DNA from 2 places in the Paenibacillus sp. R14(2021) genome. Region 1 is predicted to be linked to the other one. Evidence: riboswitches for the same ligand, from Rfam matches in the RefSeq annotation. Region 1 holds a riboswitch; the other holds the start of a gene.
The links. Region 1 has a riboswitch for cyclic di-GMP ahead of KXU80_RS18295 (OmpL47-type beta-barrel domain-containing protein). Riboswitches for the same ligand answer to the same signal wherever they lie in the genome.

Region 1 (14,754 bases):
CAGGCAGCGGGCGTAGCGGAAGGCCGCTTCGACCAGCAGGTGCCGGTGCTTGGCGACGACGAGATCGGGCGGCTTAGCGAAGTGTTCAACAACATGACGATGCGTCTGCGGGACGCGCTGTCGGCCAACGAGGAAGAGAAGGAGAAGCTGGCTTCGATTCTGGCCAACATGAGCGACGGCGTTGTGGCCGCAGATGAGCGCGGCGTTGTTATTATATCGAACCGCCGGGCGCAGGAGATGCTGCGCCGGGATGACTGCGAAGGGACGCGGCTGACCGACTTGTTCCGAATGGACGAGGCGCAGCTTGCGTCGCTGGTGAAGGGAAGGGAGCCGGCCGCAGTCATCTATCATGTGCAGGCCGAGGGCGAAGAGGACGAGCTGATGCGCGTGACGCTGACGCCGATTCACCGGCGGGAGCAGGGGATTTCCGGTACGATCGCGGTGCTGCAGGATGTAACGGAGCAGGAACGGCTGGAGCAGTCGAGGCGGGAGTTCGTCGCGAACGTATCGCATGAGCTGCGCACGCCGCTGACGACGATCAAGAGCTACGCGGAGGCACTGGACGATGGTGCAATGGATGAGCGCGAGCTGGGACAGCGCTTTGTCGGCGTCATCCGCAACGAGACGGAACGGATGATTCGGCTCGTAACGGATTTGCTTCACTTGTCGCGGCTTGATTCCAATCAGGCGCCGCTGCGCAGGCTGCAGACGAATATGCCGGAGATGCTGGAAGAAGTGGCGGACCGCTTCTCCTTCCAGATGAGGAAGAAGGCGATCCGGGCTTCCGTCCGTGTGGAGGACGGCATTACGTCCGTCTGGCTCGACCGCGATCAGATTGATCAGGTGCTTGATAATTTGGTGTCCAACGCCATCAAATATACGCTGGATGGCGGGCGCATCGAAATTATCGCGCGCAGACAGGAACCGGCATCCATAGCCATCAGCGTGAAGGATACCGGTATCGGGATACCGAAGCGGGATTTGGGCCGGATCTTCGACCGGTTCTACCGCGTGGACAAAGCCCGCTCGCGCAACATGGGCGGTACGGGCCTCGGCCTGTCCATTGCCCGGGAAATTGTGAAGGCGCACGGCGGCTCGATTGCGCTCGATTCCGAGCTGAACGAGGGGACGACGGTGACGGTCATTTTGCCGGCTCTGACCGGAGGTGAAGCGTCATGATGGATAAAATGAAGACATGGGTGCTCACGGCGCTCGTCATGATGAGCCTTATTCAGAGCTACCTGCTGGCCTACAGCATGCCGGGTCTCGGCGTGACGACGTCGCCGCAGCAGGGTTACGTCAAAGCGGAGCCGATCGGCGACGAAGAGAAGGTCGAGAACGTGATTTTCCCGGAGGATATGGTGCTGCATCTCGGCAAGGAGAAGCATACGGTGCTGTACCCGGCGTCTAATTTCTATAATTTGATCTTCGGCAAAATCAAAAGCCGGGAGTTCAAGGGCTTCCAGCGGAGCATCGCATCCATTGTGGACTGGGACGAGATCCGCGACCGCGATCAGGGGCTGGAGCTCCGGTTCGGCAGCGGCGTACCGGTTGAGCTGCTCAGCAAGGTACTGAAGCTGGAAGGCGATTCGCTGTTTATGAACGACGTGGTGAACCGGATCTGGATTTACAAAAGCAGCGACCGCGACGAAGTGCGCACGTACTTCTTCAGCTCGGACAATGTGTCGGTCTACGAGTCCGTGAAAGCGGATTTAACCGCACAGGACGTGCAGATGTACGTCGGCTACGGCGAATATCAGGTTAATTACAAGCGGGTCAGCCCAGATATCTATCTGCCGGAAGGTCCAGTAGAGACGATGTCGTCGATTGTAGGGTACGACAGCTACACGCCCGAGCAGATGCAGAGTTACCTATTCTTCGATCCCGGCGTTACGCGGGCGATCAGCGACCGCAACGGCTCGCAGATCTATACGGACGGCAAGCGCGGCCTGCAGGTCGAGCAGAACGGGCGCTGGATCAGCTACACGAATCCGGCGTCGGTGCAAGGGCAGGACGACAGCGAGAGTCAAAACGTGTATACGGCTGTCCAGTTTGTTAATCAGCACGGCGGCTGGGACGGTATGCATCGTTTCGAGCACGCTGGCATTCTAGAGGATCCGCAGGTGCTGCGGTTCCAGCAGTATTACGGGTCATATCCGATCATTCCGATGAATCCGTTCCTGTTCGGCAACATGAAGCTTCGGCTGCAGCAGGGTACCGTATCGGAATACGAGCGGTCGATGCTGACGCTGAAGAAGAAGCCGGACCAGCGTACGGTCGAATGGCTGCCGGGCGGCGCCATGCTGGCCAATGCTTATGCGCATTATGCGCGCAGGACGGAAGTGAAGGCGGTGTATCCCGCGCTTCTCGCGATGCCGGGCAAAGATAAGACGCTCCAGCTGCATCCCATCTGGGCGGTGCGCCTGAGCGATGACAGCGAGGAAACGCTGCTCGATGCAATCCCCGGAGGGTATAAGCCGCTGCCGGGTGAGCCGGGCGGAGCGCCGCTCGCTGCGGACAGTGCCCACGGCGGGAGTACGCCGAGCGGTCAGGGTATAGTGAACGGCGGCGGAGCTTAAGGCGCCCAGGGTAGTCAGGCGTCCAGCGCGCATGAGACGACGGCGGGATTGTAACCTATAGGACGGACGTTATTTTGCAGGGTGAGACGGGAGTTGACGGAATGGACTGGGGCAGGGCGAAGAGTGTGCTGATTATCGCGTTCTTACTGCTGAATCTCGTGCTTGGATACCAGCTCTGGTCCAATATCCGGGAAGGGCTGCGCACGAGTACGGACGTCAGTGATTTGCGGCCGGAAACGCAGGCGCTCATGAAGGAAAAGCAGATCAAGCTTGGTACGAGCATTCCTTCGGAAACGCCGGAGCTGCGGGATTTGACCTATCGGGTGAAGGCCAAGCTTGGCAAGGCCGAGCGTCATGTGCTGAAGGTGCCCGTGGACAGCAAGGTCGTGTTCGTTCAGAAGGAGCTGCAGGCGAGCCTCGGCGGGATTATTCCGGAGCTTGACCAGTATACGTTCGGCGCGGACCGCGACAGCGAGTTCGTGTTCTACCGGATGGCTGACGGCAACCCGATGTTCGACGTAAAGCTGGAGCTGTTCTACAGCAATCAGAAAATCATCGCGTACAAGCAGGATCTCATCACGCTCCTGCCGCCTCCGAAATCGGCGCCGCAGTCGGTGCTGCCGGCAACGAAGGTGGTTACGAGCTTGATCGAGAACCAGCTGCCTTACGGCGCGGTTATCAAGGACATTAAACTGGGGTATCACGGGCAGATTTTCAACTCCGATACACAGGTTTCGGCGCCGACGTGGCGCGTGCTGCTCGAGGATGGCGGGCAGTACTATATGAATGCCATCAGCGGGGAAGTTGTAACGGAATAAGCGGCGTTTCGCAAGCGGCTTGCAGGTTTTTACGCGGCCGGCAAGTTTGGGGAGCAGGGGAAAGGGCAGGTTTAAGGAGAGCATGGGACTTCGATTTACGGTACTAGGAAGCGGTTCGACGGGGAATGCCACGATCGTGCAGGGTCAGGATGCCACGGTGCTTGTGGATGCAGGTTTGAGTGTTAAGCGGATTGAAGAGCTCATGCGGGAGCAGGGCGTGTCGGGCCATAACATTGATGCGATTCTCGTCACGCATGAGCATTCGGATCATATTAAAGGGCTCGGTGCCTTCGCCCGGAAATTCAATGTGCCGATCTATGCGAACGAAGCGACATGGGGCGCGCTGGAGCGGCATGTCGGGCAGCTCGGAAGCGAGCAGCGCGTCATTATCGAGACGGGCGAGACGATTAATTTCGGCGCGATGCGGTCCACTTCGTATGCGATCTCGCATGATGCGGCGGAGCCGGTCGGCTACGTGTTTGAAGAAGACGGCTTGAAGCTGAGTCTTGCGACGGATCTCGGGTATGTGAGCGATAAGGTGCGGCGGATGATTGAGGATTCCGATGTGCTGGTGCTGGAGTCGAATCATGACGTGAATATGCTGCGCATGGGGCGTTACCCGTGGAACATTAAGCGGCGGATTCTGAGCGATGTCGGTCATTTGTCGAATGAAGCAGCCGGCGAGGCGTTATGCCAGTTGATGACGGACCGGACGAAGCGGGTCTATCTGGCGCATCTGAGCCTGGATCATAATCTGATTGATCTGGCGCGGATGACGGTGAATGAGATATTAGAGAATAACGGTCATTTCTTCAAGCGGGAAGAGCATCCGCTGCGCAAAACATACCATGACCGGCCTACGGCATGGGATGAAGTGAAGCAACGATAAGCTCGTCCAGCTCGGTATCGAGCGAGCGGACCTTGAGCTCCAGCTCTTCCGGGGTTATGAGCCCTTTGTCGATCAGCAGCTCCGTCATGGCGCTGAGGGTCAGCAGGGTGCGGTAGTGGTCTTCCTTGAGATCGGCCAGTTTGGCGACGAGATTCAGATGGTCCAGTGCGGCGGAAGGTTTGCGCGGCATGGGTTGTCCTCCTTGGGAAGATAGGATTTTGATTGGGTGCGTCCTATTACTTAGTGTAGTCTATTCTACCGATATCATTCCTAGTCTTGTAAAATAATGATCTTGATGTCCGCGGGCGTCGAGAGGAGCGATGATAGATGAGCTTATTCGATGATGATTTTTACTCGACGCGTGTGTCGCGGCGTGCCCGTTCGGCTGTGCGGGAGAGCAAGGCCGCTCCATTCAAGCGCCGCGGCAAGCAGCGCTGGACGCCGGTGCGGATTGCGCTGACATCCTCCATGATCAGCGCCGTTGCCGTGGTGGTCGTATTCGGCCTCTTCACGGGCTTCGACCGCAGTGAAAGCACGGCCCAAGCGGTGTCCGGCGTGACGAACGTCGGCATGAACGACCCGCTCGAGAAGACGATCACCGCAGCGGCGAAGGTTCGTCCTGCGGTCGTGAGCATTATTAACGAGCAGATGCTGCCCGCAGGTGCGGCCGGCGGCGGTAAGGCAGAGACGGAGGAGCCGTCCACCGGCAAGGGGGCCGACTCTGATTCCAAGCTGGAGCAGGCTGCGCTTGGCTCCGGGTTTATATTCGAGAAAGTAAAGGGCAAGGCGCATATCATTACGAATAATCACGTCATTGCGGACGCTGCGGCGGTGAAAGCGGTGCTGAGCGACGGCGAGACGCGGGATGCGAAGATCATCGGCAAGGACGAGATTACGGATCTCGCGGTGCTGGAGATTGACGGCTCGGGCATCGATACGGTCGCGCATATCGGCGAATCCGATGATCTGCGAGCGGGTCAGTGGGTCATGGCGATCGGCAACCCGCTGGGTCTGAGCGATTCGCTCTCCATGGGGATTGTCAGCAAGACGAAACGGATCATTCCGATCTCGCTCAGCCAGGACGGCAACTACGACTGGGAGCAGGAAGTCATCCAAATCGATGCCTCGATTAACCAAGGCAACAGCGGCGGACCGCTGATCGATCTTGACGGCAATGTCGTCGGCATCAACAGCATGAAAATCGCCGATTACGGCGTGGAAGGCGTCGGCTTTGCGATTCCGTCCCACTTGGCAAAACCAATCGTGGAAAGCCTGCTGGAATACGGCAAAGTGAAACGGCCTTACTTAGGCGTGTACACGATGGACTTGGCGCAATATTTCGCCCAGCAGGCGGCTGCGGCTGCCGGAGCGGGAGCGGGCGGCGACAGCGCAGGCGGCGATGTGCCGCAGGACAGCGACGAGCCGCAGAGCGGCGATGACGGCGGAGCGGCTGCGATTGAGCCCGGCGACAATGGCGCGGACGATGGCACGGGCGATGCGCCGGCCGCAGGTCAGGACGGCGGCGCTGCGGAAGGCGGTGCCGATGCGGGCGGCGAGCAGAGCTTGATTCCGCCGCAGGGCGAGCTCAAGCTGCCGGACGACGTGCATGACGGCGTGATCGTGCTGCAGGCGGTCGGACCGGCGGCGGAAGCGGGTCTAGCATTCAACGATGTGATCGTGAAGCTGGATAAGCAGCCGATCAGCAGCACGATGGATCTGCGCAAGTACCTGTACGGGAAGAAGCACATCGGCGACAACATCGAAATCACGTTCTACCGCGACGGGAAGAAGCAGACGACGACATTTAAGCTTGCGGAGAAGACGGAAGAATAAGCGACATCGTCGCCTAGCAAATCAGCTCGTTCGGAGGCCGGAGACGGTCCTCGATTGACGGGCTGATTTTTTTTTGCGTACAATGGAGGAAATACGGACGAGATTAGAGCTGGAGGCTAAAGCATTCATGTATTGTGTATGTAAAGAGCATGTGGAACTTGCGATCGATAAATTCGTGGACGAATACGAGGATGCGCCGGATATCGTGGACCTGGCGACGACGACTTTCACGGCATGGGAAGCGCCGGCGACGTGCGAGTTGGGGCAGTGCGTTAACGCCTCGGCCTACTTGGTGGTGTAGCGCATGCATATTCAAATCGCTGCCGTAGGCAAGTTGAAGGAGAAATATCTCGTGCTCGGCATCGCCGAATACGCGAAGCGTCTGGGCCCGTACGTGAAGCTGACGCTCACGGAGGTCGCGGACGAGCGGGCGCCTGAGACGATGAGCACCGCCGAGGAAGCCCAGGTGCGCGAGCGCGAGGGCGAGCGCTTGCTCGCGCAGATTAAGGCGGACGCGCATGTGATCGCGCTCGCCCTGGACGGGGAGCTGTGGTCGAGCGAGGACCTCGCCGGCCAGCTGGATTCGTTAGCCACGTATGGGCGGAGCCACGTGGCTTTTGTCATTGGCGGGAGCACGGGGCTCGCGCCCGCCGTCTTGAAGCGCGCCCAGCAGCGGCTGAGCTTCGGGCGGATGACGCTGCCTCACCAGCTCATGCGGCTCGTGCTGCTGGAGCAGGTGTACCGGGCGGTGAAGATAAATCGGGGGGAACCGTATCATAAGTGACGGCAAGTTTATGTTGAAGCTGTTCCATGAAGCCGTTAGAAAGTAGCGCGTTTTTTCTGATTATAATAACGTCCTAAGCTCACGTTGATATTTTTTCATATGCGCTAATGTCGGAATAACCCGGTTGGCCGAACGAATGCCGCCGATCCTCATGTTTCGGACGACATGGTAAGGGGCAGATAAAAGCGCATGCAGAAGGTTTATATCAGAAGAGCTTAATTATCGGTATCTCTGATAATAGTCGATTGAGCGAAGCATCTCCGTACCGTTCCAAACAAAATTTCGATGAAGAATATGGGACAAATCCTTCATTCTTGTGTGGAGAGAACTGTTATCAAAGTCGATCAAATGTAATTTTCGTCGTTTGTCTTTAATCAGATTGGGATAATTGTAATCGCCATGAACAAATGCGGAAGCCTTTTGTTCGGCATCGATGGCCTCTAAGACTTTTGGCTGATGCAAATAGCCCAGCACTTCCTCACAAAGCGCTGCTAAATGCCCTGTATTTTTGTACTGACTGAGCAGTTGTTTATATTCCGAAACTTCGTGGTTCAGTCCCGAATATCGGATTCTTGCGACAGGAGCTTCGGCTGCAGGGAATCCTTCAGCAATGGAATGGAATTTGGCCAATGTTCGAATCCCATTCTTTAAGTCTAGCTCCTTGTAAAGACCGGTCTCTGTCCGTCTACCCAATTCGTTAACGTGTACGAAATGCCATCATGAGTCATGCAGGCGGATTGATCCAATGTAGGATAAATCCTCTGACCACGGGTAAATCCATGCTCATCCATGCAGGATAGGATGCGGGTAATAAAACGGACCTCCTCTTCCGGGAAGACGTAACTTTTTAAACAGTAGCTCGCGTCAGCGGGTCGAATCCTGTAAACATCTTGTATTTGAACCGTTTCTTTGATTTTTATTCCGTACATTTGTTCTACCCTTGACCCGATGGACACCCTCATACTCACTTCTCCTCATTGATTTGTCCATTCCTCTAATAAATCAATTGCTTTCAATCGGAGAAACCATGTTTGTTCCATAATCTCTAGCATTTCACGACTTCTAGGGCGATTAGGGAACCGAGTGGCATGCCAAGCTTCCCGAGGCAATCCGTACAAGGAAGAAATCAGTTTGCGCTCGGTCCTGTCTAAAGGACAGAGATCTTCGTACCCTTTTAACAACGATTGTATGAAATCGGGATTAAATTGAGTCGTGTTCATGAGGGCCTTGGCTACATCAACGTAGATGGAGCCAACCTTAATATGGTCCCAATCGATGATGAAAAGCTAGTTGTCATCTGAAATAATGACATTAGGTGAAGTAATATCGTTGTGTATCAATGCGGGGCGGTCCAATTCCTTCTCAAAGAGGTCTGCAATCTCCGGGTTCCTTAAATCGGCCCAGGCCCGATCCGAAATTATTTTATAGTGTTTGCCATATTTTTTGTACCATCCGTGGTTCTGTTTATTCGTTTGGATTGCCTTTGCCATTCGTCTACGAAAGAGGCGGTCTTGAATTCTCCATATTTGGATTTGTTTGCGAGTAGACGACCCCTTAGTGGAAAGAAAACGACCGGATGTCGTATGTAGGGTGGCAAGGGCCCGGCCAAGCGCTTCAAAATCTTGTTCGTTTTCCAAATTCCTTCCTTTTATCCAAGCGGTTATATAGAAGGGCCTTCCTTGGTTTAACGTCCATAACTTTCCGGTATTGCTCGTGAGCCATTTGGGCATGTAGCTGAAACCGCTATCCATCAAGAGCTGTATATAGTTTGCAGTTGTTTTTATTTGATGAATTGTACTCGAGCGGAGTAATAAATTCCGAAAAAAGGGCTTTATCCCATAGGTTCCACTTTCGGTTTGTATCTGGATGATGGCGTTTTTTCGGTAAAAGGACGCGATTGAGTTTGAACGCAACGGAATCAGGCCGAATTGGCGGGTGATTTCGCGAATTCTAGTTTTTGTATAGGAATTGGTCATGAATAACCTCGCTTCATTCAAGATGGGAGAAAGAAGAAGATCGAGAGGATAGCTATTAGCTAGGTTATTCATGGATGGGGGAGTAGTATGGTCTAACGACATGAGAGCAATTAAAAACTTGCCGTTCAGACAGCGCGGTGAACCGTATCACAAATAACGGCAAATTTTTCTGAAAACCGCAACTGATAACCTCATCTTATGCCCATGATTTAGGTATGGCTGTTTTCCCTGGGGAAGAAGATCAATTAATAAATCAATCTCAATTGAAAGGGGATCACAATTGGAAAACAGCACCACTTTTATCTCAATATTTAAGAGAAAATCATTCAACAAGAGGATTAGTATATATTCAAGAAAATGCGGATGAGTTAGGTGTACTACAAAATCTCATAGCATTATTAGGCGATATGATGAGGGCCCACAATTTATCTATTAATGAAATGGAATTTTAGCTCGGAAGAAGGGTTGCTGCCGGAGAAAGAGAAATTGACATAAAGCATCTTCTAATTAAGTTGGAAAGAGCCGTTTTTCATTCTAGAAGAGTCCTTTAGAAAATTAGGACTATTATACTAATAAATGAACTCAATTTTTGACAAATGTAGGCGTTTTGGCTTATACAAATAATGCATCATCCTGATTATGATAGTTTTATAGGTATAAATTATTCCAAGTGAAAAAGGCAAATCACGGGAAACCGTGAGACGCAAAGCCAAGGGCCTGATCCGCCATACCTAGCGGAAGGCAGCCGGTTGCCACAGGGACCATAGTTCTCTTATACTATGAGCCTTGTTAAGCAGGCTTATTTTTATTGGGCTTTATTCTTTTTTTCACAAGAGAGAGGTAGGTCCATGAAGATGAAGAACAAATGTACGAGCAAGGTATCATCGCTAGTGATTCTACTGCTGGTACTGCAGCTGCTTTTGCTGCCAGTCCAAAGTGTGCTCGGCGCAGCAGGCAGCAGTATTTTGCCCCCAAGCAATCTTGCGACACAGCTCATCACGCCGGATGATGCGAAATTGACATGGAGCTCGGTTGTGAACGCTACAGGCTATAACGTTTATGAAATCACGGATGGCCAACTGATATTGCGCGGTACGACTGCAACGAACAGTTATACGGTCAACAATCTTGCAGAAGGTTCGTACACCTATGTCGTCTCGACATTAAGTGCAGAAGGCGAGTCAGGACCATGTGCGCCGATTACCGTTTCAATCTCCTACCCAGAAATGGCGGCTCCTACACTCAGCTATTCGCTTGTTAACGTCAATGACATCAAATTAAGCTGGACAGCTGTACCTTATGCTGAAAGCTACAGCCTTTATCAGATGGATAGCGATGGACAGCAGAAATTGCTTACATCGGGGACAGCACGAACATTTACAATCTCGAACGCACCGGAAGGCACCTACAAGTTCGCTGTATCTGCGGCCAACACGTTGTACGGAGTGTCTCCGCTTTCAGCACAGGTGCAAGCGGAAATCATTCATCCGACCATGGCGGCTCCTGGCAATTCTACGTACACGCTTGCGAACGGCAATGACTTGACGTTGAAGTGGGACGCCGCCGCGAATGCAACAGACTACAAGGTCTATCAACTTGTTGACGGGCAGAAGGTGCTGAAGAGCACGGTAACAGGTACAAGCGTTGCTTATTCGAATGTACCGGCAGGTGAATACGTGTATGAAATTCATTCGGAGAGCAGCCGTTTCGGCGAATCTGCAGAGGGCAGTCAGGTTACAGTTAACATTAACACCGTAACAATGACGGCTCCTACTAATTTTAGATTTACGATCGCGAATGCGAACGATATTACGCTCAAATGGGACGCTGTAACTTTTGCAACGAGCTATAAGGTATACCAGATTATGGGTGGCCAGAAAGTGCTGAAGAGCACAGTAACGGGTACAAGCGCTGTATATACGAATGTACCGGCAGGCGATTATACGTATGAGGTTCACTCGGTAAGCGCCGATTTTGGCGAATCTGCAGAAGGCAGCCAGCTTGCACTCACAGTCAATGCAGTCTCAATGGAAGCACCTGCAAACCTCAGCTATACAACTGCAAACATTAATGATATTACACTCAAATGGGATGCGGCAGCGAATGCAACAAGCTACAAAGTTTATCAGATTGTAAATGGTCTGAAAGTGCTTAAAAGTACGGTATCCGGCACGGCTGCAGCATACACCGGATTGCCTGAAGGTGATTACAGCTATGAGATTCACTCCTTCTCCAGTAAATTCGGTGAATCGGCTCAAGGCGCAGCAATCTCGTTCTCGATTCAATTTCCGACGATGGAGCCGCCGTCTAATGTCGTCCAAACCATTACGAGCGTGAAGGACTTCAAGCTCAGCTGGAATGCGGCAGCGAATGCAACTAGCTATAAAGTGTACCAAATTGTAGATGGTCAGAAGGTACTGAAGAGTACAGTTACAGGGTTGAGTGTTACGTATACGAACATGCCGGCTGGCGAGTATCAATATGAGGTTCACGCATTCTCCAGCCGCTTCGGGGAGTCTGCAGAAGGCAGCACAGTTGTAGTAACATTGAACGGCATTGTGCTCGAAGCGCCGGCAAATCTGGCGTTCAGCATCCTGAACGGAAATGATATTAAGCTGACTTGGTCGGCAGTTGCAAACGCGACGAGCTATAAAGTATACCGGGTTGTAAACGGTGAATATGTGCTGAAGAGCACGTTGAGTAGTACGACCATAACCTATACGAATCAAGCGGCGGATAATTATGATTTTGTCGTCGTCGCCGTTTCGACGCTTTATGGTGAATCGCCAAAAAGCTCAGAGGTGAATATTGCGCTCATTTATCCGGTAATGGCGGCTCCGGGCAATCTCACCTCCAAAATCCAGAACGGCAACGATGTGCTCTTGTCTTGGACCGCGGTGCAATACGCAAACAGCTACAAGGTGTATGAGCTGGTAGGTACTGGGGAAGTGCTTAAGGCGACGACAGCTTCCTTGAATACCGTCATTTCCAATGTATCCGCAGGTGATCACACCTACATGGTTCGTTCCGTAAGCACGCGTTTTGGCGAATCATTAGCTGGCAGTCAAGTAACCGTAGCGATGACGGAAATTGTCTTGCAAAAACCGGCGAATCCTTCCTACACGTTCGCGAATGGCAATGATATCGTCCTCAGATGGGACACCGTTCCTTTTGCAACGAACTATAAAGTCTATCAGATCGTCGATGGGCAAAAGACGTTGAAAAGCACGGTAACATCGACGACTGTCACCTATGCCAACATAGCAGAAGGCAGCTACGAATATGAAATTCATTCGTATAACAGCCGTTATGGCGAGTCCGAAGATGGCAGCGACGTTACAGTTTCGGTTGTCTTCCCTGATATGCAAGCGCCGGTCAACTTAACAAAAACGGCAGCGAACGTGAACGATATTACGTTGAAATGGAACGCAGCTACCTATGCAACAAGCTATAAGGTCTACCAAATTGTTAACGGTGAGAAAGTACTAAAGAGTACAATTACAGGAACATCGGTTGGTTACGCTGGCTTGGCAGAAGGGATGTATGAATATGAGGTCCATTCGGTCAGCAGCCGTTTTGGCGAGTCGGCAGAAGGCAGCAGAATCACCTTCTCCATCGTATGGCCGATCGTACAGCCGCCCGTACTAAAGGCGACTGTGTTTAACGGAAATAATATTACGTTCTCGTGGCAGGCGGCAACATGGGCGACCGAATACCGTGTTTATGAAGTCGTCGATGGCAATCGTCAACAGCTTTATAAAGGAACTGGCCTTAGCGCACAAGTAAACAACCTGTCGGAAACGGTGCATCACTTTGAGATTGAGGCTTACAGCGCTCGTTTCGGATTATCGGCCCCTTCCGAGCGGCTGGATGTCAACGTTATTTATCCGGAAATGCAGCCGCCTGCAGCTAGCATTAAGCTGCTTAGCCCAACTAGCGCGCTAATTTCTTGGAACTTCATCACCTATGCGAACGGCTACAATGTGTACGAAATGGTTAACGGCTTGCCTGTACAGCTCGCGAGAAACGTGAATAACCTTTCGTATACCCTTACAAACCTGTCATACAAGAATCATGAATTCTATGTGACCTCGTACAGCAATTCGTTTGGCGAGTCTGCGCCTTCGAACATCGTTTTGGCAAAGCTGATTGTGGATAAGGAAGCACCGGTTACTACAGCGAACACCACTGGCAGCTGGACGAAGCAGAGTCCGGTCACAGTGACACTGACGGCTACAGACAATGAAACAGGCGTAGCAAATACGTTCTATTCGTTGAATGATGCTCCATTTGAAATCGGAACATCGGTTACAGTAACGGAAGAAGGCATTCACAAGCTAACGTACTACTCTGTCGATAAAGTGGGTAATACGGAAGCTGAGAAGACAAGCTATGTGAAAATCGACCGCACAAAACCGGTAACTTCTGCGACGGTTCCAACGGGCTGGTCTAACGAAGCGGCAACGGTCACGCTGACAGCAGCAGACGCTATGAGCGGTGTAGAGAAAACGTACTATTCGATCGACGGTTCCGCTTATGAGGAAGGCACAAGCGTTGAAGTAAGCACGGATGGCGTGCATCAGATCAACTTCTATTCGGTTGATCATGCAGGCAACGTAGAACAAGCACATTCTGTGACCGTAAATGTGATCGACCGCACCGCTCCGGCAACAACCGCAGAAGCACCTGCAGGCTGGGTGAAAGAAGCGGCGGTAACATTAACTGCGACAGATGCGCAGAGCGGCGTTGCGAATACGTACTACTCGATCGACGGATCCGATTATGTAGAAGGCACAAAAATTGAAGTAAGCACGGACGGCGTGCATGAAATCAGCTTCTACTCGGTTGACCGGGCAGGAAACGTGGAAAAAGCGCAGCGATCGACGGTTATGATTGATCGCACAGCGCCGACAACAGCTGCGGCAGTGCCTTCGGGCTGGTCGAAGCAGGACGTGACTGTAACACTGACAGCGAACGATGCACAGAGCGGCGTTGCGAAGACATATTACTCTCTTGATGGTTCTCCTTATGCAGCAGGTTCCGTCTTTACCGTGGAGTCGGAAGGGATTCATAACGTAAGCTACTACTCTGCAGATGCAGCGGGCAATGAGGAGACCGTCCGTCAATTAGAAGTCAAAATCGACAAATCCGCTCCAATTGTCACAATGGACTTGAACCCTTCTTATAAGCTCGGAGATTCCGTTAAACTGACATATTTGGCTGCAGACAGCCTATCGGGAATCGCATCGGAAAAAATGACGGTTACGGGACCGAATGGAACGGTGGAAGCTGTTAAAGACACATCGCTCAAGATTGATCAGCCTGGTGTGTACACCGTAACCGTAACTGTTATGAATGCGGCGGGACTGAGTACAACGATTAAGAAGCAGTTCAGCGTGTACATTGCAGCAACCATTGAGGTTACACCGAAGGTTATTAAAGGCAACAGCGGTGTCTTTACCGTTCGAGTTACGCTTCCGCAAGGCTTCAGCACTGAAGGCTTTGACTTGAACACTGCAACGATCAATGGCGTGAAGGCTCTTAACAGCAACAACGGCTACTACAGTCAGGCGAAGATGGGTCAGTTTAAGTTTGAGCGTTCTGAATTTACATGGAACCAATCCGAGGTGCTGCTCGAGTTCCGCGGGTATGTGAACGGCATTCTAGTCGTCGGTCAAACGATGGTTAAAGTAAATCCATAATAAGAAAAATAGGACACCTTAATAGAGGGTGTCCTATTTTTTCGCCGTTAACTCCGTTACGGTGAACCGTACCATAAATAACGGCAAGTTTTTTGCGGAAAACTAGCAGGAGACGTGTAAAGCTCCTTGAATGATATGGGTCAGGATGAGAACAAGTCGTGACGAGGGGTAAC
Region 2 (14,754 bases), 1.5 Mb from region 1:
CTGCGGTGGAACCAATCCCGCGCCGCCCTGGCTGCACCGAAGGAAATGAAGGTTTTTCAGCTCGTAACCGGCGAATTTAAAACAAAGACCGATGACGGGAAGGAGCTCGAGGTCTATCGCTGGGATCCAGGCTCCATCGTCGTCCACAAGGGAGATGCCGTCGAGCTGCGCATCACGGGCGTAAACGGCAAATCGCATCCCTTCGTCATTCAGGAGCTCGGCGTTAAAGGGGAAGTCAATAAAGGACAAACGACAGTCGTTCATTTTACCGCGGATCAACGGGGGACCTTCGCGATTGAATGCCTCGTCCACACGTCGATTTCAAACGGCGGACCGATGGTCGGCTACCTGACCGTGGAATAGCCAAGAGCGTGTGGCACAGCGCCCGGCTTGCGCATATATAGGGGAAGAGAGGAGTCGGTTACGATGAAACCTTCCACTGCCCAGAAGCACACCTCCGCCTATCCCAGCGCCCGCAAAATCAAACGTGCCTGCGAGAACGAGCTGTACCGCACCGTAAAAAGACTCGGTGTTTATATTCCGAAAGAAAAGCTGGAGCTTGCCGAGAAGCTTTATATACAGAAGGTTTTTCTGAACGTGCAGTGGATTCACGAGCATGCCAGCAACCGCAAGCTGCTCTCCGACTGGTGGGACGAGAACGTCAGCGCGGACATTGCCGCATTGTGGGAAGTGGATCAAAGCAAGCTGTGCGCGGCGTTTCGCAGCGCCTTCGGCGGCTGACCGAGCCCGAAAAATAGAACAGCAGCACAGCTCTAAAGCGAGAGAGCCGTGCTGCTGTTGTCGTAAATGAGGGATTAGCGTTACCCGATAATAGCAAAGGTTTCGACGCCGGCCGGAATCGTGCGGGTACGGAACTGGACGCCGTTTGCGTTGAAGACGCGAAGCGTATACGACACGTTGGTCAGCGTGCCGATGTTGCCGAAACGTACAACACCGAACCGGTCGAAGAAAGCGGTCGACACGATTCGATTATTGTGGATCAAGCGTGCGAAAAAGCCTGTCGTGTTGAACGATGGGAACAGCGCCAGCAGCTATGTTCTTCGCAGCTGCGACCGGCCTCCGATAGCTCGCTACCTCTTCTCAGCGAGCGGATAGGTACCAAGCTGCGCCAGCAGTTGACGGTTCTGCGCAGCTGCCTTTTGCGCCGCATCGGTCACGGCGAACTTGCGGTCGTTGGCCGTGTATGGCTTCTTCAGCGCCTCGTAGCGCTCGAAGAACAAGGCGGCTGTTTCAGCCGCCAGGTTCGCCTCCGCCAGGCGCGAAGCGGCTCGCAGGTTCTGCGCGAGCTGCGCCATTGTGACGACTGCTTCCGACTGACTGCCCCAGTCGAAGCGGTCGTAGGCCAGTGCGCGGCGCCAGTAATCCGCGGCGCCGATCACGTCGCTCCGCTCGGCGCACTCACGGCCGAGCGCCCGCAGCAGCGGCACGGACTGCGGCTCATAGCGCAGTCCGGACGTCAGCAGCACCGCCCGTTCCGAAGGCGGTGCATGGTCTGCGAGCTCGATGCGAATCGGCGTCCAATACGGATTCGCATCGAGCGCCGCGCGCAGCGCGGCCGTCCGTGCCGCGCCGGAGGCGGCAGCTGCCGCCTCGCGGTGCCGCACGGCGGCATCGAAGCGCCAGCCGAGCAGCGCGGCGGCGGCGAAGCAAACGGCGGCCGCGCCAGCCCCCGCGGCCCGCCAAGCTCGAACCCTCGCGCGGCCGCGAACCCCGCCGCGCTCCTCCCCGCTGGAGGAAACGACAGCCCAGCCGAGCAGCAGCAGCCAATAATAGCCGTACTCCATATCAAAGTCGATGGCGGCATGAAGCAGCAGGATGCCGATGGGGAGCAGTCCAAGCCGGTTCCCGCGCCACACCGCGCTTAGGAGAATGAAGAGAACCGCAGCCGCGACAAGCAGGCCCATAACGCCTAGATCAAGAACGAGCTCCATGAGGCCGCTATGTACTTCATTGCCCACATAGGGCTGAGACTGAATACCGGTAAAGAGCACGCGCCATGTGTCGCCGCCTCGCCCGAAGAAAAGCGCCTCTTGAATAAGCTTGCCGGCATCAGCGTAGAACAGACCGCGGGCTGCGAAGGTATCGTAAACACCGCTAAAGCCATATAGGCGGCCATGTATGGACGAAGGCAGCACCACAAGCAGACTGAGCAGCACGGCAGCAGAACAGCCGCCCCAGGCGACGGCTTGAACCAGCCGAACCTTCGGGCCGGCAAGCAGACGCCGCAGTCCCAGGAAACCAACAGGTGCTGCAGCGCAGATGAGAATCAGGAGCAGCTCCTCGGTTACGGTCGCTCCCGCCCTCCCCTCTGCAGCCGAGGCGCGTACGCCCGCATGCACAACGAAGCGGTATGCCGCTCCGCCGCATAGCAAGGCCCAACCGGTGTACAGCAGCCAGGCGCTGCGCTCCAGCCGGCCGAGCAGAAGAAGGCCGGCCAGCCAGGCTGCAGCGGCAGCAAGCCAGGCTCCCCGAGATTCCGTAAGCAGAGCGGTAAGCATGAAGGGAACAATACCGATGGCATGGAGCAGAAAAGACGCCTTCGTCTTCGCGCGCAGAAGCAGCGACCCACTCCAGACGACATAAGCGCATGCCGCCGCTCCCAGAACGTTCGGGTATTGAAGAAAGCCGGCTAACCGAGCACCAACGACCGATAAACGGGGATCTCCCGTCGTCATGATCATGTCCGGAAACGACAGCGCCCCCAACCAGCCTGCCAACGCGCAGCCCATAACAAATAAGCCGGAGACGTATATGCCCGCTGACAGCCAAACGCGATGCGAAGTCTGCCCGAACGCCGCATAAAGAATAAACAGGAACGCTGCATAAGCACTCCAGCGCAGCATCTGCTGCAAACTTCCTAGCAGGGATGCCGGCTCATGTAAAGCAGCCAAGCCGTAGAACGCCGCAATGAGCAGCAGGCCATACACAGCTGCAGGGATGCTCGCAGTCTGCTCACTGAACGGAGCAATTCCCGCTCTCATCCGGTTCCTAATGAGAGCAGCCCCGATCGTGAACGCTCCGCACATCCCTGCCAAGCACAGCAGCCACTCCCAACGGTAGAACACTTCATCAAAAAACATCCCATACCGGTATGCCGCACCGGAAAGCACAGCCGCGAATACGATTGTACCTGCCCCAAGCCAGCCTCTACGCATGCCGTCCCCTGCTTTCCTAACGTAAGCTCTATTGCCATTATTGCCCGATTGGCAGTAAAAAAGAAGGCGATGCCCGGGTTTTCCGATGCACGCCTTCTTCAATGATTATCGTACTACTTGCGCTGCTCCTTCCCGCCCTGCTGCTTTAGCTTAAAGTAAGCTTCCACTTGTTGACGAAGCAGGTACGCACGAAGCGTCCTCCGATGCTGTTCATCCAGCTCCAGGAAACGGGCTCCGTAGAACTTTACAATGCCGCTCTCGTCCTTTCGAATGATCTCCAGTTTAGCTTCGAAAGGCGCTCCTAAATCAAGCGTGACACCCACAACTTCTCCCGCATTCATATACGGACCCGCCGAGATGCGAAAGCCGATACCGGATTCGCTCAAGTTGCTCGCGCTCAGCTCGAACTGATCCTGCGCCGCGATCATGACTTGTTCCAGATCGGACGTCTCGACCTTGCGGGAAATCGTACGCCTCAGCTTGCCCGAGAGGGCGACCTGAAGCCGCTGCGACTCCCGCTTCTCTTCATGTCCCGCGAAGGCGCGAGACGGGAAGAGAAGGGCGATGGCTCCTTCTGCTTTCGCAATGACCGTAGATTGCAGCCGGTGAATGCCGACCGACGTATACAAGGTCAGCTTCACGGGATCACCCAGTTCGAAGCTCTTGAATTCCGACATTTCAATTTCCATCATGTCGCCTTCGATATAGGTCAAAATACCCGTTGATACATAGCCTTCTCGTTCGACAACTGTTCGGCTGTGGAGCAGCGCCTTCGTTTGAAACGCGGGCTTGTCCGCCCCATAATTGTCCTTCCGTGCATACATGGCAGACATGCGGCATTCCCCTCCTTCACATGAAAAAAGCGCTCCCTCTGTAACATGGATCCGCTTCCTGTAGACCTGGATGACTCCAGGCTTGCATTTCGGCAGCCAGGCTGTCATTCGTTCGTTTCAAGCGAACATTAGACCCTATGGCTTTGCGTCCCTGCCTTTCGGCAAGTTTGCTAGTATCGATGACTATGAAGTTGTGGATGACGTTGGTCCAGATGATCTACACTTCCTTGACAATCATAAGGCTGTGCTCGTCCTTCAAATCAATTTGATACGCAGCCTTCGGCGGTGCTCCGTCAGGCTCCCTAATAATGCGTACGACAGGACGATGAACGGCGAGCTGGTTATTCAGCGCTACAACACCAATTTGACCTGTGCTGAGCAGCACCGTAGTCGCCACGGGGTAGATCGAAATATGCTTGCAGAACATCTTTATGAGGTCCAGATCAAAATACGTATTGCCGGCAGCAAACAAAAACTCAATCGCTTCCGAAGGCGTAAACCGTTTACGGTACGGTCTGTTGGAAGTCAGGGCGTCAAACACGTCCGCAATTCCGATAATTTGCGCATATTCATGTATCTCGTCTCGCTTCAGCTTACGCGGATAGCCCGAGCCATCATAGCGTTCATGATGCTGAAACGCGCAATGGGCTGAGAGCAATGAAATGTCATGCTGCGCCCGGATGATGTTGAAGCCTTCTTCCGTATGCTTCTCCATCTGGTTCCGTTCGGCCGGCGTGTATACGCTGTTCTTCGCGAGCAGCTCCTTCGGGAGCTTCGTCATGCCGATATCGAAGAGCAGTGCGCCCATCCCGAGCTCTTCAAGCTGATTGCGGTTATAGCCTTTAGCTAGGCCCATAATACCCGCGAATATCGCAACATTCAAAGAGTGGTTGAACAGGTAGCTGTCGGCCACATGGATATTGGTAAGGCTGACCATCATATCCTCGCGCCTGACGAGATCCTGCACGATATCGCCAAACACCTTCCGAAATGTTCGGCCAAGCTCCGGCGCTATCGTCCTTCCCTTGATTTGAGGCTGATCCATCAATGTATTCATCGTCTTGAAAATGTTCGCGGAAGCCGATTTTCGCGTGTCATCCTGAATGGCTTCCGTCGGCTCCAGTCCCTCAGAGAGAGGATCATCAATGTATACGTTATCTATGCCCAGACCAGCCAGCCTGTCAATGAATCGCTGGCTCAATTCCACGCCGGCGCCAAGCAGTACGTTTCCATTTTCTTGCAGAATAGGGCGGGCCAGCTTATCTCCAGGGGCAACGGAATTGATGTGAACTTTTCTCATTGGTGTATCCCGCCTTTATCGCTTGCTTCATGCTTGCAGCGCTGCCGGTTCGGTTTCTTGCACTTTGCGTACATACTTATCCGCGTACATTCTCGTGTCTGCAGCCAAGGTCAGCTGAGCTAGATTCCCGCCATGTTCAGGGAAAGACGCGGAGCCCACCGAGACTGACAAGCGAAGTCCGGATCGTCTTGAAACACTCAGCAGCTGCTCATGAATTCGTTTCGTTATTCGTTCGATTCCTTTGTCGTCGGCATACGGACAGATCAAAATGAATTCGTCTCCGCCCCATCTGCCTGCAATTTCGCCGCGTTCCGAACAATTTCGCAGCGTCTCCGCAATCAAGGCAAGCGCCTTATCGCCTTGCAGATGCCCGAATCGATCATTTACTTCCTTAAAGTCATTCACGTCAAGCAGTATAATGGTCATTTTCTTGCGTTTACGTTCCGCTTGCTTCAGCAGTTTATTGAAATTCACTTCAATGAATCTGCGGTTATACACGTTAGTCAAGCAGTCAATCGTCGACTCTTCCTTCAACCGGTCATATTTGCGTCCGAGCATCCATCCCCCGGTAAGCATGCTCGACGCGAAAACAACTACGCCGAGCTGAACAGAAAACAGCGAATGTCCAATAGCCGTCATGTAGCATAACCCTGCTGTCGCTGCTGTCGTTATCAATGCTGCAGCGCCTGCCACCAGGCGTCCGTTGACTGACATATCGCTGTCCCCCTTCTACTATAGATTGACCACACGGTTTCGTCCGTTATCCTTGGCTCTGTACAAGGCGGTATCCACTTTAGCAAATAGGTCTCGCAAATAACTCTTTACATCTTCCATTCTCATTTCGCTCTGTTCATCAATGACATGCATGCCCATACTGATCGTTACTGACACCGAAGGCAGACCTAAGCCAGTGGCGATTTCGTTGGATTCTACAACCTCGCGAATCCGCTGCGCCAGTACCTCAGCCTGTTCCCGGTTCGTATGCGGTAAGTAAACGGAAAATTCCTCGCCGCCGTACCGTGCCAGGATGTCCGTGCGCCGCAACGCGGCCTTGACCACCTCGGCTGTTTGGCGGATGACCTCATCTCCGATGATATGCCCATACGTATCATTGACAAGTTTGAACAAATCAATGTCAAACAAAAACAAAGCAAATGGAATTTTGTACCTTAAATTAGTCAGTACCTCATGCTCCAGCTGCTGCATGAGAAATCTACGGTTGAAGCAACCGGTCAAGCTGTCCGTAATCGCCATTTGTTCCAGCTTACGGTTGGCTTGAAATAGCTCGTCCTGCATATAAATCAAAGCGCGGTTACGCTCTTGTAGCGATGTATTATGCTCTTGCGATTTGAGAATATGCGTTTTCAATTCCGAGATGTCCTGAAGCGTGATAACTTTACCGATCCGGTTCCCGCTCATCATCACTGGCGCCGCTTTCATCGACAGATATTGATAGACCGAATCGCCCTGATCAATAATCAGCTCCGTCGTGATGCGCTCTGAAGGCTCCGTTCGATATTTCAGCAGCAGCTCTTCCTCCCTGCCCTTCTCGAGCGAGTACCCAAGAAGCAGCTTCTCCATATTGAAGGAGTCTCCGACAGCGATATGCAGATTCGGACTGACATTGCTGTTCAGTTCAATGACCATCTCATGCTCATCCAGAACGATAATGCCCACAGAGAGCGTATTGAAGACATCCTGCTGCGCGACTTTAACAATATCCAGCGAGCGATGCTTCTGCAGCGAGAGTACGAAATACAGGTCTGACAGCACAATCCCAAGCGAGGTCAGTCCCGGTATAACAGGCAGCCAGCGATCCAAGATTACGTTCAGCAGCAGATCCAGAAGCGGCATCGTGCTCATGATAATCAGGCCGACAAGCGCATTCGCGATCCGCGCCTTCTCATACACCGGCTTTTTGGCAAGATAAGCAGTCCACAGATGGTGCAGCGAGTATACGTAATAAGATAATAACAAAATGACCATCGCCCAAAAAATAGGCCCGTATTCCCGCTCAAGATAGCCGCCTTTAACAGGCGCGACGAACAAATTGGCAGGGTTCCAGATCATCCCGATCGACAAGAGCAACGAAGGTGTAAGCATGCTCAAAACTACGTTTCGTCTCGGCTTGTAGGACGTATCTACTAAAAAATTCGTAAACAGCAGCCAGCCAAACCCGAGCATCGATAAACCAACAAAGGAAATGGTGATGAAGACAATCTGAAGGTGAGGATTATCTATGGTGTGGACACCGATCTGGCCAAAAGGCCAAACCATCATGAAGAAGTGAAAGAGCAGATACACTTTATACTGCGCAGTAATGACGTTTCTTGCAAAAACATAAATGAATAAGGTGAACAAAAAAAGTAGAAGGCCTAGATCCAGCCCTGTCGTAAGTCCCATGTGCTCCACCCAAATCAATCTATAGTTTTCTATGAAAAAAGGCCTGGGACAATCTGCATATTTCCACTCTATTCTATCACACAGATTTAATATTCGACAACAACAGTTGTAACCTTATTTAACATCATTTTATCGCGAGCTGGAGCCGTTCTTCCAATGCCCGTTCCAAGTATGGCGAAACCTGCAGCATATTCCGAAACGCCTCATACTCGCTCCATTTTCTGGATGCTTCTGTATTTCCCCCGATCGACTTGACAGCCCGAATCAGCATATTCTTCGGCGTATGCTCCGGGTCGATAAACTCCAGCAGCTGCGTCCGATAGCCAAGCACCTCCAGAAGCTGGGAACGAATCGCGTCCGTGGCAAGCGCAGTGAACCGCTCTTTGAGCAAGCCATGCGTTAGCAGCGGTTTCATGGCGTCGTTCTCGATCTGTTTGAACAGCTCATGCTGGCAGCAAGGCACCGACAGGATGACGGAAGCCCCCCACTCCACGGCCTTCACCAGCGCGGCGTCCGTAGCCGTATCGCAGGCATGAAGCGTCACGACCATATCGACTTCCGTCTGCTCCTTGTACTCGGCAATATCGCCGACTTGAAAACGAAGACGGTCGTAGCCGAGCTTCTGCGCCAGCTCCGAGCAGAACGCGATGACGTCCGCCTTCAAATCCAAGCCGACGACGGATATCGGGCGCTGCTGCTTAACGGCAAGCAAATGATAGAGCGCGAAGGTCAAATACGACTTGCCGCAGCCGAAATCGACGATCGTGATTTCGCGGTCAGCCGGCAAATAGGGAAGCACGTCCGTAACCATTTCAAGAAAGCGGTTGATTTGGCGGAACTTATCCTGTTTCTTCGCAATCACCTGGCCGTCCTTTGTCATGATGCCAAGCTCCACCATGAACGGCGCGGCCTCGCCTTCCTGTACGACGCGCTGCTTCTGGCGGTTATGCGACAGCTCGTCCTTCCGCGTTCCTGACGGCAAGGAAGAAGGCTTGCTCAATACGGTCGCCTTCCCCTTCTTCGAGAACAGCAGCTGAACGTCCTCTGCGTCTGTCTTCAGCAGCGCCTGACGGTAGTTTTCCGTGAGCCATGCGACCATTCGCGCTCCCGCTTCGCCCTGCGGAATATTCTCGTGCGTTACTTTGTTATCGATATAGTATTGAAACTGATAATGCAGCGCGCCCTTGAGCGCGATCGGGCGAATGACCGTTTTGGACGGAATTTGACCATCCTTGCGGCGAAGCTGGCTGAACGTCGCGCCTCTTAATTCCCCTTCCGATACCCATTGCATAAGATCCGTCTGCCATTGCTCCTTGCTGTCCATCTATTCTCGTTCATCTCCTACATCATTTCGATATTCTGCTTGATTCGATCTAGACCTTCCGTGACTTCCTCCCTCGGAAGTCCGCCTGCCTGCAGCGATTCATCGGGAAGCAGCAGCAATCTGCGGTAGAATTCAACCGCCTCTTCGGCAGGGATCGCTCCGTCCTCCAGCAGCTCGTGCAGCATATTCTCGGCTTCGTCATAGCGCCGGTCGCCCTCATACCATTCCCACATCAGCAGCTTCGTCGCCTGGGGCAGCTCGTATTCGTGCAGCTTCGAGGCCATATCAGCCGCTTCCTCCGATGGCGTCCGCAGCATCGCCGGCGCATCCAGCAGCGCGAGGCGCATGAATAGATGGAAGGCCTTCAAATGCAGCGGATAAGCCTGGTCCTGACGGCTAAGATCATCCAGAATGTCCGCCTCTTGCTTAAGAAGCAGCGCAACTGCATGCAAATTGGTCGTTTCCACGACCCCGTTCGTCGTCATCATCCGGACAAGGTCCGCATCCGACAGCTGGCGAATCAGCTTCCCGTTCATCCGGAACTGCCGATCCAGCAAGTCGTCGATTACCTGCAGCGCCTCTTCATTCTTCTTCTGCTGGCGAAGCCCCATGACCACGCCCGCAGCTTCCCCCATCTGTTCAATCATTCTCATAAAAAAATCACGTTGAAACATGTGACTTCCTCTCCTCCCGGGCCATGCTGACCAGCTGCTCGATTATACGCGATGAAAATGGAGAAACGCCGCCAGCTCTCCGGCCAGCTTATTCGGATCCTCGACCATGCTCATATGTCCGCAGCCTTCAAGCAGCACCTGCTTGACCTGCGGACCGTCCGACGTGAATGTGTTCGCGGGCAGAATGATGCCGTCTTCCGATCCTGCAATAAGCAGCAGCGGAACCGTCAGCCCGTCAAGAACAGCGGTCCGGTCAGGGCGAGCCTTCATGCCAAGCGCTGTGGCTGCCGCACCGGCTGCCGAAGTCTCATAACCGGCTTCGATCATGGCTTGCACGCGATCCGCCATGGATGATTTGTGATTGGGAGCAAACAATTTGGGCACCAAGCCTTCAACGAACGGCTGAATGCCGCCCTCCTTGAGCGCATGTGCCGCCTTGTCGCGGTTAGCTTGCGCTGCTGCACTGTCCGCCTTAGCCGTGGAATGAATAAGACCAAGGGCGTCGAGCTGCTCGGAATAGCTCTCTGCGAACGCCAGCGATACATATCCCCCAAGCGAATGTCCAAACAGATGCACAGTGGACACATTCAAATGACCGAGCAGAAGCTTCAGATCCCGGGCGAAATCGCCCATCTCGTATGCCTCTTGATCCGGAGCGGTGCTGAGGCCGTGACCGCGGAGATCCGGCGCGATTACCCGTCCTTCACCAGATAGGAGTGGAATAAGCTCCCCCCAGTACGCCGAGCTTCCGCAAAACCCATGAAGCAGTACGATAACATGCTGGGTCGTATCCGCCGAAACGGAAGCAGAACCTGAATCATAATAGGCGATTACTTGACCATCCGGCAGCGTATAGGTCTGGTCGGCAATGGAACGATTGTTCAATGTCATGCATACCACTTCCCTTCTGTTTTAGCGTAAATAAATCGCATGAACGGCCGGCATATGCCACGCGGCTTGAATGGCAGCCGCCGTATCGCGGGCCATGCCCATCGCTTCATATAACGAGGCGTGCTGAATCGTCCAGTAGGGCTTCACGCCCGCCCGGCCTACAATACCGGCAATGCTGTAATCACCGGCCGGCCCCAATCTCTTGCCGAGCGCATGTCCCGGATAGAGCGGGCCTTCGCCGACGATATAGCCCGGCTTCTCTTCTTTCTTACCCAAGCATGCATCTATTGCTATTGTCGTCAGCCCCTCCGGAATCCCCGCCTTCATAGCTTCGTAACGATCCGAGTCGCAGGGCTGCTCCAGTGTACCGATAACAACCCGCCAGCCGGCCTGCGCAAGCAAGCTTCCGACCAGCGGTCCATAGGAATCACCGGTCGAACAATCGGTGCCGATGCAAATAAATCCGATTCGTGCGGGATCAGGTTCGAGCGCAGCTAACTGCTTCAGAAAAACAGCCAGCCCTTCCGCTTCCACCCGCTGCCGGGACACCGTATCCGCGGTTCGCGCCCTGCGCGCCTTTGCCCGGTTGCCCATGCTTCGAACTGCCTCCCCTGTATTACTGTCCTCATTGTACCCAAATCGAAGTCCCGCTTCAAATAGACTGCGTCCTGAAAGTAGCGGTCTGCCGCTTGTCATGTTACAATACGAACAATCAAACGGGTAAAGAAGGAGCGTTCGCAATGAGAAATTTAGAGGAACCGAATCAAGAGAATATTGCCTATATGATCGAGGAAATTAAGACGAAGCTGCGCATGGCTTCCGGCGCTGCCATGCAGGCATCCAATTTCAGCCTGGACAAATACGAGGATTTGAGAGATGTCTACGAAATCGTGGCCGGCAAGGATAAATTCAGCATCAGCGAAGTAGAAGCCATCGTATCGGAGCTTGGCCAACTGCGGGTATAATCATTTATGCTCATTGAGTCTTCCATTTAATAACAAGTTATGACAATAAATGATCATAAAAACCCGAACGCTCGATACGTTCGGGTTTATTTTTTTTCCACATTTTTGAATAATATGACAAGACTAATTGGATGTAACCGGTGTACTTTGTTAGTTGTCTTCCTCTTCTGCTTCAGTCGGAGCCATAACCCCTTTGGACGCAAAGATGGATAATTTCACTGTTACAGCCTTATGCTCGCCGCGGAGAAAATGCGCAAGACGATCCAGCTTCTCAGCAAGCTCCGGACCGCTCAGCGTGACATTAAGCTCATAGCCGAACTGATCCGCGGGCGCAGCGCGGTCAATGACCGCATTTGCGGCCGACGTATACACTTCCGCGCCATGGCGCGAGGAGAGCAGCTGCTCCGGCGAGAATTTGTCGGATTTGTTCACGACGCGCTCGTAAATGCGGAGCTTCTTAAGCAGCATGTAGTACTGCGCGGAATGCTTGAAGCCCCAGGCATCGCGGATATCTTTCAAGGTGTAATCCATCTTCCACTGCTTCAGCTTCTCGACCTGCTCGTCGGTCGATAATGCAAGAAATTCATCAATTGGTATTATAGGCTGCGGCATTTCATCGTCCCCCCGGATCTGGAAATAACTTATCTAAATTATTTTCGCCATAACATTCATTTTTCCTTTTTTTAATATAAAAATATTCCAATTATTTTGTTGGATATCACATTTATTCGGCTGACAACAATAAAAAGCTGTTCGAAAGCCATAATGACTTTCGAACAGCCTGTTTTAAACGCAATTATTTGAGCGGAACGAGGCCGAGCGATGTCAAGAAACGCGCGAACGCTTCTTGGCCGGCTGCCGTACGCTTGTATACGCCGGCATCCCCCAGCACGTCCAGAAACTTGCGTCCGACTTCATCGCGCAGCAGCGACTCCGCCTGATCGCGCGTCAATGACGTGCCGTGTTCCTCAGCCAGCCCGCCGATCCACTCGGCATGTTTGCCCAGCGGACCGTTAAGAAGCGAAGCCTGGTCAAGCGCCGTCCCACCTGTAAGGAGCGAAGCGATCTCTTCCAGCTCGGTTTTGAGCCGGCCCGGGAGAACCGCCAGTCCCATAACCTCGATCAAGCCGATATTTTCTTTCTTGATGTGATGCAGATGCTGATGCGGATGGAAGATGCCATCCGGATGCTCTTCGCTTGTCCGGTTGTTGCGGAGAACGAGATCCAGCTCATATCCGCCGCCTTCGCGTAGCCGGGCAATCGGCGTAATCGTGTTATGCGGCACCTGTTCGCCGTCTTTCTCCGTAAAAGCATAGACGTCCGCTTCCGGATCGCTGTAAGCGCGCCAAGCATCCAAGATTGCACCTGCTGCCTTCAGCACCTCCGCCTTGTCGCTGCCGTTCACGCGCACGACGCTCATCGGCCATGCGACGATGCTGTACGTCAGGCCGCTGGACGATGGATGAACGAAGGTCTGCTCGGCAGCAGCCGTCTCCATGGGAAACACATGGCGGCCGGCTTGAAAGTGATCATGGTTCAGAATCGAGCCGCCGACAATCGGCAGATCCGCATTGGAGCCGATGAAATAGTGCGGGAAGGCGTCTACGAAATCAAGCAGGCGAGCGAAGGTGGCGTGCGTAATCCGCATCGGTACATGCTTGCCGTGAAAGACAATGCTGTGCTCGTTGTAATACACGTAAGGCGAGTACTGGAAGTACCAGGTTTCGCCCTGCAGCTCCAGCGGCACAACGCGCAGGTTTTGGCGTCCCGGATGGTCCGCGCGGCCAGCGTAGCCGACATTGTCCGCGCAGAGCAGGCATTTCGGATAATTGCTCGGCGCCATCGTCTTGAGCAGGGCGATTTCCTTCGGATCCTTCTCCGGCTTAGAGAGGTTGACGGTGATTTCAAGCTTGCCGTAATCCGTCGGCTGCTGCCAGTATTGATTCTTCGCGATGCGGTCCATGCGGATGTAGTTGGAATCGATGCTGAGCCGGTAGAACGCATCGGTCGCCTTCGCGATTCCTTCGCTTTCCGCCGTACGACGGAACTGCGCCGCCGCCTCCGACGGGCGCGGCATGAGCAGTCCCATGATGCGGGCGTCCAGCAGATCGCGGAAGGTCGTCGTATTATCCGTGATAAGGCCGATGGACGCGCCGTAATCAAGCAGCGGCTCCAGCAGCGCAGCCGGGCTGTCGAGCCGTTCTTCCGGCACTTCTCCGGCGTAGGCTTCGGTGAAGCCGAACAGATCGATCAGCGCATTACGAGATGCGTACATATCCAGCGGAGGCTCGATCATCCCGCGCTGCGCGGCAAACTGAACAAGCCGTTCGATTAGCAGCAGCACGTCTTCCGAGCCGGGCGTATGTTGGTTTGTCATGTAGGTCAATGCTCCTTCTGCTGCGGCGTGGCTGCAGCCCTATTGCTTGTTGTATCCGCTTGGGTTGCTCTGATGCCACGCCCACGCGCTGCCGATGATGTCTTCCAGCTTGTTGCGGGTCGGGTTCCAGCCGAGCTCCGTGCGGGCACGGTCGGAAGAAGCGACAAGCACGGCCGGGTCTCCGGCGCGGCGCGCTTCCATCACGGCCGGAATTTCGCGGCCCGTCACTTGGCGGGCAATATCGATGACCTGCTTCACGGAGAAGCCGGTTCCGTTGCCCAAATTATACACGGCGCTCTCGCCGCCCTTACGCAGCCGGTCTACTGCCAGCACATGTGCGTCCGCCAGATCGCTTACATGAATGTAATCGCGGATGCATGTGCCGTCTTCTGTCGCATAATCATCGCCGAAGATCGAAATGTGCTTGCGCTGGCCGAGCGCGGTTTGGAGCACAAGCGGCACCAGATGCGTCTCCGGATTGTGATCTTCGCCGATCCGGCCGCTTGCATGCGCGCCAGCCGCGTTGAAATACCGCAGCGACACGTATTTAAGCTCATAGGCGACGTCGAACCATTTCATCATTTTCTCCATCGCAAGCTTCGTCTCGCCGTACGTGTTCGTTGGCAGCGTACGGTCATCCTCACGAATCGGAATCGATTCCGGTTCGCCGTACGTGGCTGCCGTCGACGAGAAGACAATCCGCTTCACGCCGTACTGGTTCATCTTCTCGAGCAGGCAAAGCGTGCCGTAGACATTGTTGTGATAATATTTGCCGGGATCCTTCATGCTTTCACCGACAAGCGAATTCGCC

Region 2: linked by a shared signal. The riboswitch ahead of KXU80_RS25195 (PilZ domain-containing protein) and the one ahead of KXU80_RS18295 (OmpL47-type beta-barrel domain-containing protein) in region 1 are both predicted to bind cyclic di-GMP.

What each region holds. Positions count from the first base shown of each region.
Region 1 covers NZ_CP080269.1:3,937,988-3,952,741, reverse strand. The annotation lists gene walK (cell wall metabolism sensor histidine kinase WalK) at 1-1,179, shown strand, start outside; gene KXU80_RS18345 (YycH family regulatory protein) at 1,176-2,579, shown strand; gene yycI (two-component system regulatory protein YycI) at 2,681-3,397, shown strand; gene KXU80_RS18335 (MBL fold metallo-hydrolase) at 3,480-4,286, shown strand; gene KXU80_RS18330 (hypothetical protein) at 4,255-4,476, opposite strand; gene KXU80_RS18325 (S1C family serine protease) at 4,614-6,119, shown strand; gene KXU80_RS18320 (CxxH/CxxC protein) at 6,247-6,420, shown strand; gene rlmH (23S rRNA (pseudouridine(1915)-N(3))-methyltransferase RlmH) at 6,424-6,903, shown strand; gene KXU80_RS28125 (phosphotransferase) at 7,123-7,533, opposite strand; gene KXU80_RS18305 (phosphotransferase) at 8,190-8,879, opposite strand; gene KXU80_RS18300 (hypothetical protein) at 9,095-9,331, shown strand; cyclic di-GMP riboswitch class I at 9,548-9,636, shown strand; gene KXU80_RS18295 (OmpL47-type beta-barrel domain-containing protein) at 9,728-14,581, shown strand.
Region 2 covers NZ_CP080269.1:5,436,604-5,451,357, reverse strand. The annotation lists gene KXU80_RS25215 (cupredoxin domain-containing protein) at 1-363, shown strand, start outside; gene KXU80_RS25210 (dehydrogenase) at 427-741, shown strand; gene KXU80_RS25205 (hypothetical protein) at 822-1,004, opposite strand; gene KXU80_RS25200 (O-antigen ligase family protein) at 1,092-3,176, opposite strand; gene KXU80_RS25195 (PilZ domain-containing protein) at 3,290-4,009, opposite strand; cyclic di-GMP riboswitch class I at 4,098-4,191, opposite strand; gene KXU80_RS25190 (HD-GYP domain-containing protein) at 4,227-5,309, opposite strand; gene KXU80_RS25185 (GGDEF domain-containing protein) at 5,337-6,023, opposite strand; gene KXU80_RS25180 (histidine kinase N-terminal 7TM domain-containing diguanylate cyclase) at 6,042-7,712, opposite strand; gene KXU80_RS25175 (class I SAM-dependent methyltransferase) at 7,837-9,036, opposite strand; gene KXU80_RS25170 (DUF6483 family protein) at 9,054-9,710, opposite strand; gene KXU80_RS25165 (alpha/beta fold hydrolase) at 9,753-10,601, opposite strand; gene yyaC (spore protease YyaC) at 10,623-11,195, opposite strand; gene KXU80_RS25155 (DUF1128 domain-containing protein) at 11,342-11,566, shown strand; gene KXU80_RS25150 (hypothetical protein) at 11,717-12,178, opposite strand; gene KXU80_RS25145 (UDP-glucose--hexose-1-phosphate uridylyltransferase) at 12,363-13,943, opposite strand; gene galE (UDP-glucose 4-epimerase GalE) at 13,983-14,754, opposite strand, start outside.